One region of the Selenomonas sp. FOBRC9 genome, then DNA from elsewhere that is predicted to be linked to it. Evidence: riboswitches for the same ligand, from Rfam matches in the RefSeq annotation. Region 1 holds a riboswitch; the other holds the start of a gene.

Evidence for each region. A riboswitch is a leader RNA that binds a small molecule or an ion and turns the genes downstream of it on or off. The one in region 1 is predicted to bind molybdenum cofactor.
Region 2: another riboswitch for molybdenum cofactor. It lies ahead of HMPREF1147_RS03490 (TonB-dependent siderophore receptor); the one in region 1 lies ahead of modA (molybdate ABC transporter substrate-binding protein).

The regions. Positions count from the first base shown of each region.
Region 1 is NZ_ALJR01000003.1:3,688-8,961, forward strand. It holds gene glp (gephyrin-like molybdotransferase Glp) at 1-33, opposite strand, end outside; gene HMPREF1147_RS00530 (molybdopterin-binding protein) at 42-1,070, opposite strand; gene moaC (cyclic pyranopterin monophosphate synthase MoaC) at 1,407-1,883, shown strand; molybdenum cofactor riboswitch at 1,895-2,020, shown strand; gene modA (molybdate ABC transporter substrate-binding protein) at 2,017-2,820, shown strand; gene modB (molybdate ABC transporter permease subunit) at 2,820-3,488, shown strand; gene HMPREF1147_RS00550 (sulfate/molybdate ABC transporter ATP-binding protein) at 3,488-4,546, shown strand; gene HMPREF1147_RS00555 (metallophosphoesterase family protein) at 4,613-5,274, opposite strand, start outside.
Region 2 is NZ_ALJR01000012.1:142,056-147,329, reverse strand. It holds gene HMPREF1147_RS03495 (transposase) at 1-251, opposite strand, end outside; gene HMPREF1147_RS03490 (TonB-dependent siderophore receptor) at 782-2,794, opposite strand; molybdenum cofactor riboswitch at 2,905-3,036, opposite strand; gene HMPREF1147_RS03485 (methyl-accepting chemotaxis protein) at 3,195-5,274, opposite strand, start outside.

The sequences.
Region 1 (5,274 bases):
CTCAACGGCGTGCTCGAGTTCCAAAAGTTCCATTGCAGCGCCTACTTTCCAAACGGACAGACGGGATAGTGACAGACCTTGCACTCCATGCACAGCCCGCCGATGCCGAGCCGGCGAATCTGACGCCGCGTCCACTCGCTCCCTGCCACAACGCGCGGCAGTACGATGTCAAAGATGGTCGCGGGCGAGTACATCACGCAGCCCGGCAGTCCCATGATGGGCACCTGCCGCCCCTCTTTTTCATAATACGAGAGCATGAACATCGCGCCCGGGAGTACGGGTGCGCCGTAGGTCACGATGCGCGCGCCCGTCGCCTTGATCGCGGCGGGCGTGCGGTCGTCGGGATCGACGCTCATGCCGCCCGTGCAGAGCACCATGTCCATCCCCATGTCGAGCAGCTCCGCGATCGCCGCGCGCGTGTGCTCCGTTCCGTCGTCCGAGAGACGGTGCTCGTCCACACGCAGCCCGAACGCGCGCAGCTTACTGTCAAGCACGGGCGTAAACGTATCCTTGATGCGCCCATGGAACACCTCGGAGCCTGTCGTCACGACGCCGACTTTCATTTTTCTGTATGGCAAAAGGCGCAGCAGCGGCTCATTGCCCGCCGCAACGCGTACCTGTTCCATAATTCCTTTTTCAATCACAAGAGGGATGACGCGCATCCCTGCGAGCTTTGCCCCCGCCTTCACCGGGTAATGCTGCGCGATCGTCGCGATCATCACGTCGTCGATGTCGTTCACCGCGTCAAGACGCTCCTCGTCGAGCTCAAAAACGCCGTCGACCGTCGCCTTCAGCTCGATCTTGCCCTCTTTCGGCTCGCTCGCCGTCATGTGCTCGTTTTGACAAAGATCGCGCAGGATCGCCGCCGCATCGTTCTCGTGCAGCATCCGCTCGTTCTCTTCCCACACATAGAGATGCTCCTTGCCCAGCCGCAGGAGCACGGGAATGTCGTCCAGCCGGATCACATCGCCCTTGCGGAACCGCGCGCCCTTCGTCCTGCCGCGCACAATCTCGGTAATGTCATGGCAAAGCGTCATACCGACCGCATCCTGCACACGCACCTCACGCATAGTCTCCCCCCGTTCCGTCGGTGCCGGCATCCGCGCGCCCCTATTCGCACAAATGCCGCAATATAATACACAGTTCGAACGAATCTAGAGCGACTCGTTTCAAATTAATATCTAGTTAAAACTCATTCTCACTTATACATTCTTTTTATTGATTATAGCACATCAAATAAATTTTCTCTATGACTTTTTTCACAGCAACCGTGCAAAATAACTAGAATAATTTTGCCTCTGAGCGGGCTCTCACAGTGTTTCTTTTCCATGAAAGTGACAAAAGGCATTGATTTTCTCCCACCACTAGGATATGATGAACACATTAGAACGGAAAGGAGGAGCATCATGCCGAATCTAACGCATTTCGACGAGCACGGCGCCGCCGTCATGGTCGACGTGAGCGGCAAGGAAACGACGCACCGCGAAGCCCTCGCGACGGGCATCATCCGCGTGAGCGAGGCGGTCTACGCCGCCATCGAGGACGGCACGGCGGCAAAGGGCGACGTCCTCGGCGTCGCGCGCATCGCGGGCATCATGGCGGCAAAGCACACATCGGACACGATCCCGCTCTGCCACCCGCTGCCCATCTCGAAATGCACCGTCGACTTCACGCTCACGCGCGATCCGCAGCCGATCGTCCGCGCCGCCGCGACCGTCAAGGTCACGGGCGAAACGGGCGTCGAGATGGAAGCCCTGCACGCCGTCAGCGTCGCGCTGCTGACCGTCTACGACATGTGCAAGGCGATCGACAAGCGCATGGAGATCACGGACATCCGCCTCGAACGCAAGTCCGGCGGCAAGAGCGGCACATTCATCCGCTGACCACAGTCCCCACGGGGAACTCCGAGCAGGACGGCTCTACGGCACGGCTACGAGCGCCTGCCTGACGCACGCGCGTCACGGGGTATGGGGGGAAACCGCCATGCCTGCCTATTTTTGTAAAGGAGCATACCAAATGAAACTGAACATCAAGAAAATGCTGACCGTCGCCGTCGCTTCGACGGCACTGCTCGCCGCAGGCTGCGGCGGCGACAAGGCGGCCGACGCGCCGAAAAAGGCCGCCGAAAACGTCGAGCTGCAGGTCTCAGCCGCGGCGAGCCTCACGGACGCGATGAAGGAACTCGCCACGATGTACGAGAAAGATCACGCGAACGTGAAGCTCGTCTATAACTTCGGCAGCAGCGGCGCCCTCCAGCAGGCGATCGAAAACGGCGGCGCCGCCGACGTATTCGTCTCCGCCGCACAAAAGCAGATGAACGCGCTCGATGAGAAGAAGCTCCTCGAGGGCGGCACGCGCGTCGACCTCCTCATCAACGACGTCGTCCTCATCACGGCGAAGGACAGCAAGCTGAACCTGCCCGACTTTAAGGCAGTGCTCGATCCCGCGGTCAAGCACATCGCGCTCGGCGAGCCGAAGGGCGTCCCCGTCGGACAGTACAGCGAAGAGGTCTTTACGAAGCTCGGCATCCTCGATCAGGTCAAAGAGCGTGCCGTCTACGGCTCCGACGTCCGTCAGGTGCTCGCATGGGTCGAGACGGGCGACGCGGACTGCGGCGTCGTCTACGCAACGGATGCAGCCGTCTCCGATAAGGTAAAGGTCGCCGCCGTCGCCCCCGCCGACACGCATAAGCCCATCGTCTACCCTGCCGCCGTCCTCAAGGATGCGCCGCATATGGAAGCCGCGAAAGAATTCCTCACATTCATTCAATCGGATGCAGCGAAGGAAGTCTTTAAGAAATACGGCTTTACCGTGAAATAATGACGGACGAAACGCTCTCACCGCTCATCATATCGCTTCAGGTCTCGGGACTTGCGACCGTGATCACATTCTTCGTCGGCATCGCGCTCGCATGGGGCGTTCTGCAGATTCGCAGCCGCTTTGTGAGCACCGCCGCCGACGCGATCATCACGCTCCCGCTCGTCCTGCCGCCGACCGTCGTCGGATTCTTCCTCCTGCTCTTTCTCGGAAAGCGCAGCGCCATCGGGAGTTTCCTCCTCTCGCTTGACTTGCCGCTCGTCTTTACATGGCGCGCGGCGGTCATCGCGGCGGTCATCGTGAGCCTGCCGCTCATGTACCGCACGGCGCGCGGCGCGTTCGAAGCGATCGACCGGAACATGATCCACGCGGCACAAACGCTCAGCGCCAGCAATTGGCGCATCTTTTGGCGCATCGTCCTGCCGAACGCGCGCCACGGCATCCTCGCGGGGCTTGTCCTCTCGTTTGCCCGTGCGCTCGGCGAGTTCGGCGCGACCATCATGTTCGCCGGCAACATCCCGCGGCACACGCAGACGATGTCGACCGCGATCTACGCGGCGGTGCAGGCAAACGACTACGACCTCGCGTTTCGCTGGGCGATCGTCATCTCGCTCTTTTCACTCGTCTTTATCGGCGCCATGAACCTCTATCTCAAGAGCGAGGTGCGCTGATGGAGCTGATCGTCAACATCGAAAAACGCCTGCGTGACTTCACGCTTGCAGCGGACTTTACCCTCACGGACACGACCCTCGTCCTCCTCGGCGCATCGGGCAGCGGCAAGAGCATGACGCTCAAGTGCATCGCGGGGCTCGAGCGGCCCGATCGCGGACAGATCGTGCTCAACGGACGCACTCTCTACGACAGTGCGAAGGACATCAACCTCCCGCCGCAGGCACGCAGCGTCGGCTACCTCTTTCAGAACTACGCCCTCTTTCCGAACATGACCGTGCGGGAGAACATCATCTTCGCACTCGATGGTTCGCGGGAAGAAAAGGAGCGCGTCTTTGCCGAAAACGTCGCACGCTTCTCCCTCGACGGGCTGGAGCATGCCTATCCTGCGGGGCTCTCGGGCGGACAGCAGCAGCGCGTCGCCTTTGCACGCATTCTCGCACGCGGCGCGGACGTGCTGCTCCTCGATGAGCCGCTCTCCGCTCTCGACACCCATCTCAAGTGGCAGATCGAAACGGCACTGCGCGAGATCCTCGCCATGCAGGACATCTCGGCAATCCTCGTCACCCACGACCGTGACGAGGCATTCCGCATCGCACGCGAGATCGCAACCGTCGACCGCGGACAACTTACGCCACCGATGGACAAACACGAACTCTTTCGGAATCCGAGCACGCGTGCCGCGACCACGCTCACGGGCTGCAAGAACATCTCTGCCGCCCGCCGCGTGGACGAAACGCACGTCACGGCGACCGACTGGGGCATCACGCTCGCCGTACCGCAGGAGGCCGCAGATCACCTAGAGGACATCCGATCCGTCGCCATCCGCGCGCACCATATGAGCATCGCCGAAACCGGCGCGGAGAACACATTCCCCGCCGCCGTCACCGAGATCATCGAGAGCACATTCTCCTACATCGTCATGCTCCGATTCGCCTCGGACATGAAGAGCATCCGCTGGGAAGTGGACAAACCCATTTGGGCGGAGCACCCGCTGAGCCTCGGCGTCATCGTCCCGTTCCGCCTCCCCGCCGAACATCTCATGCTGCTGCGGGATTAGTGGGATCGCAAAAAACGGCCGTACGAAAGCACAAAATGCATTCGTACGGCCGTTTTTCCTGTGTTTTTATCTTACAACTCTGAGCATACTGCTCTGCACATAACAAGAAGCAAGTTCCTCGGCGGACGGTGCTTCCCCGCGTGCGCAGAGATTGAGATACCGCCGGACATCGACACAGCTGATGCGTCCGCCGGGGAGAAAGCTCCCCGTGTCGCAGGCGATGATATTATTGGGGAGAAAAAGCGGCACATTACCGCCGTGCGGCATGGACTGTGTGGGAGTATGTCCGACGACGACAAGCTCTTTGCCGCGGTAGTTTTCATAAAACGAATCGCGTATCCAGAGGAGATCGCGGGTCCTCTGTTTTTTCTGCGCAGGATTAATGCCCGCATGGACAAAGAGGATGCGCTGTTCTTCATAGAAGGTACGAAAATAGAGAGGAAGTGATTTCACAAATTGGATGAGTTGTTCTGCAGGCTCTTCCCGCATCGTACGGAGTTGGTGATAGGTCGTTCCCCCACCATTTGAAAGCCATATATCTGTCGGATCAAATCCGTCTCGCCCATTCTGAGTCAAATAGTGCAGCATCATCGCTTCGTGATTACCAAGCAATGCATAGACATTCTCATAACGTTCGGTAAGCCTTTGCACGAAGGTCAGTACATCAAGGGGTTTTGGACCGCGGTCAATATAGTCTCCTAGAAAAACAAGCAAATCCCGCGTATCAT
Region 2 (5,274 bases), on a different contig from region 1:
GTCGGCTTACCGAACTGCTCTCCCACTCTGCCGGTATGTTCCTTATCGGCACGTGGTTGCTGCGTATCCAAAAACAATATCCCATGAAAGTGATTTGGCATCACAACCCATTCGTCTATCAGGACATATGATCGTAAAAGCCCGGTCTTTAGCCATTCATCCACCACAATATCGCCAAACGGGTTGCATATCATTTCCCCCTGTTTTATTTTTCCAAACAAAGGACGATGCCGGTAGGTGCATACAGTAATAAAATATGCGCCGTTTTGTGTATAATCGTATCCTTTTTATGCGAATGCTGCGGCGATGATGTACGGAGGGATCATACGACACGGCTTTCCTCCTGCTCCTATCATGTAAAGTGTATGTGTATCGGCTTTCGTCCTATTGCATGGCGTGCGTATGTTGTCCAAGGGCACGGCACCGCCGTGCCCCTACGGGGCGCGCGTATATCATGATGTTTGCACACGATGTTAGGTGCACGCGAATCGAACCATTTATCCAAGATGGTACAAAATTGTATGCCGTCGTTTTGAAGAGCTGCCCATTGACATTAGAACATAAACATCCCCCATATTATGCCGCCCTCCCCCGATGCATGGCGGCTGAACAACATCGAGACAGATGGATAAATTCTCCTTCCTTCGATAGACGACGGCGTACCATTCCGCGCTTCTATGTCCCCATGTTCATATACTAAAGATACTTCATGCTACGAAAGAACGCAATCCCTCGTCCCCCACGGAACGATAGGATTGCGTTTCTTTTGTGACCTAAATGCTTAGAAATCCATCTCGACGCCAAGCATGACGTTTGCGCCCTGTGCATCATGATAGAGCTTGTCCTGGTAGTCCGTATTAAAGATATTATTCACGCGTAGGAAGCACTCTAAATCGGTCTGCGGGCGATATCGCAGGTCGAGATCCATTGTGAGGTATCCCTTGCTGTTCGGTCTGCCGCTGCCGTTTGTCCACCCGCTGACAGCGCGCCCCAAAAGTGTCGAGCGCCATTTGCCCATACGATAGGTCGCACCAAGATTGAACATCTGTTTCGGCAGCCCCGTCGCATCTGTTGTGTTTCCGCCCGTTATGTCTTCAGCTTTCATCCATGTATAGTTGGCAAAACCATGCCAACGGCTGCTAAAGGTTTGCCGATAGCCAAGTTCCAGACCACGGATACGCGTCCGGTCGACATTGTAGTATGGACCTCCCCGAACAATGCGCGTGATGCGATCCGTTACGTCCGTCCGGAATATAGAAAGATCGAGCGATGCCTGCGATCCGAACCGATGCTTCCAGCCGATCTCATAGTTTCGGTTGCGTTCCGGTTTCGGTATAGGAATGCCTTGACGGATATTCGTCGCTGCACTCTTTGCCTGAACAAAGAAATGCGTACGCCCGGCTGAAAATCGAACAGTATCATCCTTCGTCAGATCGTGTGTAATATTAAGCACAGGGTCAGTTGCGTGTTCTTTACTTTCTTGTTTTGTTTCACTTGAACTCGCGTGATCCTGCGCTACGCTCTCATAACGGAGCCCCAGCGTCATGCGGGTACGTGCGTCAAAACTCCATGCATCCTCCACATAGAACGCTTGCCTCTTATCCGCACCACGCTCGCTGTAACCGGTATTATTCTCGTCCGTATGCCAGTCAATCTTTATATATTTCGCACCAAAGCCGAGCTGATGTTTTGCTCCAAGTGCCGCGGAGGCATTGGTCTCAATACCGTTTCCCTTCGAAAACCACCCGCTGCGATACCACTGAGGTGCGCCTGCGGTAAAGTGTGTGAGACTCCCGCCTTCTCTGGTCAACAGGTTCCGCACCCATAAATTATTATCATCAACCAAATGATAATACTGCACATCATACTGCCACTTATCACTCGGGCGGCTCTCGAACTGAAGGGCAATATTCGACTGCTTAAAGCCGTCATAATGCCAATCCCGTGTTTTGTTATTCTGTTTCATCGGCCTCGTGATGCCGTTCCCTGCCGCAACAGACCAGTTTGTTCCGTTATTGAGCACCGCTCCTGTCACCGGATCAATATTATTGGCAATCTCGGCATCCATATTGGAATAGTAGCCGCTGAGTGTCAGCGTAGATTTTTCCGCCGTCTTGACCTTGATCTTTCCGTCGAAATAGGTTTTCGTATTCTCTTCATTCGGCTGATAGCCATTCGTATGGCGGCGCGAGACATTCACGGCGTAGCTGACGTTCCTATCGCTGCCGCTGTAGCCGATACGCATATCATAAGCATGATGTGAGCCGCCGCCAAGATGCAAGTGTAATCTTCCTGCGCCTTCACCGTCCTTCGTTGTAACGAGGATTACGCCGCCCTTATAGTCCGTACCGTATCGCACAGGGCCGGGTCCCTTGATGATCTCAACCTTTGCGATGCTGTCCGCGGGGATTGTGGAAAGATCAGCTGCCGCATTAGATGCAATTCCCGTAAGGGGGAATGTCGGTACACCGTCAATATAGACTTTCGTCTGATCGGCTGCCGCACCGCGGATACGGACCATCTTACTGTTCTTATCGGCAGGTGCCATGTAAAGCCCCGGCACCTGCGAGAGGATCTCTGAGAGGTCGCGATAGCCGCGATCCTTGATCTCCTCCGCCGTGATGGTATTCGTCGTGACGAGATACTTATCAACCCCATCCGCCTCGACAACAACGTCGCCTGTCTCATACGGCTCAACCGTCGATGCCGCCTGCGCCTGAGGCAGGAACGCAAAGCCCAGTCCCGCCGTAACCGCTGCGGCAAGAGCCAACCGATACGCGCTCTTTTTATTCATACCAATCTCCCTTTCTCTTTACAGCTATGAACCGCATATAATAAAAAAGAACCGTTTCCCGTACCGTCGGCACAGCAAACAGTTCCCCTGCCGGTTTCATGCTCCGTCACAGCGGTCGCTGCCGATTTCCTTTTCAGTACGGAAGGGCGCGGCGTTTCCGCCGTTCCCCTGTGAGCAGATTGCTCAGGCGCGATACCATAGGTGCTCCCCGTAGGTATCTTTGCTCGGAACTCGTTTATTTTACAATTTATAATTAATTTTATCAAAGAGAATTAACAAGTGTCAATGACTTTTTTCACACCTTCCCCATATATGAACGACTACATCAAAAGGACGGCACATCGGTACAAATATACGTTGATGTGCCGCCCTTTTTATTGATGAAATGGCTGCTTTCCTTTTAGACGTTAAACCGCCCCACCTCATTCTGCAGATCGGTTGCGATCTGTGCGAGGCTTTCGCTTGCCTCGGCGATGTCGGCGAGCGCCTGCGTCTGCGTATCGACGGATGCCTCAGCTTCGTCAGTCGTGACATCGTTCTCGTGCGCCATGTCCATAAGTTTCGCGGAGACTGCGGCGATCGCTTGGTTCTTCTCATTGAGGCGCTTGGAGGACTCGTTCAGCTTCGTGACGACTCTGTTCGCTCCTGCGACTGCCTCTGCGATCATGTCAAAGCGCCGCTGTGTGCGTCCGAGGTTGACGTTGCTCTCTTCAACCAGTTTCTTCGAGACTTCCATGGTATCGACCGCCTGCTGCGCTTTGGTCTTGAGCTCACCGATGATGCCGCTGATCTCATCCGTAAAGCCGCGCGACTGCTCGGCGAGTTTGCGGATCTCCTCGGCGACGACGGCAAACCCGCGTCCCGCTTCACCCGCGCGCGCAGCCTCGATGGCCGCGTTGAGCGCGAGGAGGTTCGTCTGCTCGGAGATGGACTGGATCATCGCGCTCGCCTCTTCGATGCGCTCCGCGCTCTGATTCGTCTCCTCGACGACGCGCGAGACTTCCTGCGTCGCATCGGAAGTCTCGGCAGACTTCTTGAGGAGATCGGTCAAGATCTCCGCGCCCTCGGTCTGGCGCTTCGCGATGTTCGCGGTCGCCTCGTTCATCTCCTCCATGACCTTGTCGTTGGCTTCGAGGAGCTGCAAAATCTCGTTGGTGTGATCCACGGCATCCTGCGTATCCTTGACCTGTACGCGCGCACTCTCGGCGATGCCGTGAATGCCTTTGCGCACTTCCTCCGCCGAATGCGAGGTGTTCTGCGCAGTCGCAGTCAGCTCTTCGCTCGTCGCGGCGACGGACTGAGACGCACCGTTGATCTTTCCAATGATCTCTCGCAAACTGTTTGCCATACGTGAGAGCGCCGTTACCATCATGCCGATCTCATCGCTGCGAGAAGCATGTGTACGCACCTTCGCTCCCTTGTCCTTATCGAGATCAAGATCTGCAAATCGGGTCAAAACGCCGCAGACGTCACTGATCGGTGTGATGAGACGCTTTTTAACAAAGAGTGCCAATACAACAACAAGGGCGGCCGCGCAGATAATCGCCAACACAACAGAAAAGATCACCATGTTGCGCGCTTCACCAACAAATACGTTCTCATCCGTGATGGAGTAGATCACCCACGGCGTTGCGTTCTCAAGCCCTTGGAAATGAATTTGACGGAATACATAAACCGCCTCACGCCCCGTCGTCGCCGACTTACGTTCATTGGTATGAATACCTTTTGTCTCATAAATATCTTTTTTTTCAGCATCCGTACTCTGCATGAGTTCAAAGGCATTCTTCATGACAGAGTTTGCATCAATGCCGTTGCCGAGCATATTTCCCTTATCATCAATGAGTGCATAGAAATTATCTTGTGTACTCACTGCGGCAAGATCGTCTTGGAACTTCGAGACATCAAAGTCAAGTGTAATAGATCCAATGAATTTGCCGTTTTCAAGAATCGGCATACCGATCGAAACAAGCAGGGTTTTCTTTCCGTTCACATCATCATAATAGGGCTGCGAGAGCATCATCTTACCCGTACTCTTTGGAACGCTGTACCATGTACTCGTATCGTATCCGGTCATCTCTTCGAACTCGATACCGCCGTTTGCAGTACGTCCTGCGTACGGCATTTCACGCCCCGTCTCATCGGAGTAAAGCACATTCACAAACTCTGCGTCTTTCCCGTCAAACGCATTGGGCTCAAAGGTGACGCCTGCACCGATGAGGTTGCTGTTGGCGCGCATCGCCTCTTCGAAGATCGTGAGCATCGCCTCGCGGCTGCGCTGCTCAGGCGGCTGTTGTAAAATGGTCTGGATTCGCGCGCTGATGTCGTCACCCGTCTGCTTCACCGAGTCATAGCGGCTGAGGATGGGCAGAGACATGCCGCTCAGCTCATTATACTTCGATGCCATACCAGCGTTCAAGAGTTCCTTATATGCCTTATAGCCGACAAATGAAATGAGAATTGTCACCATGACGACAACCCCG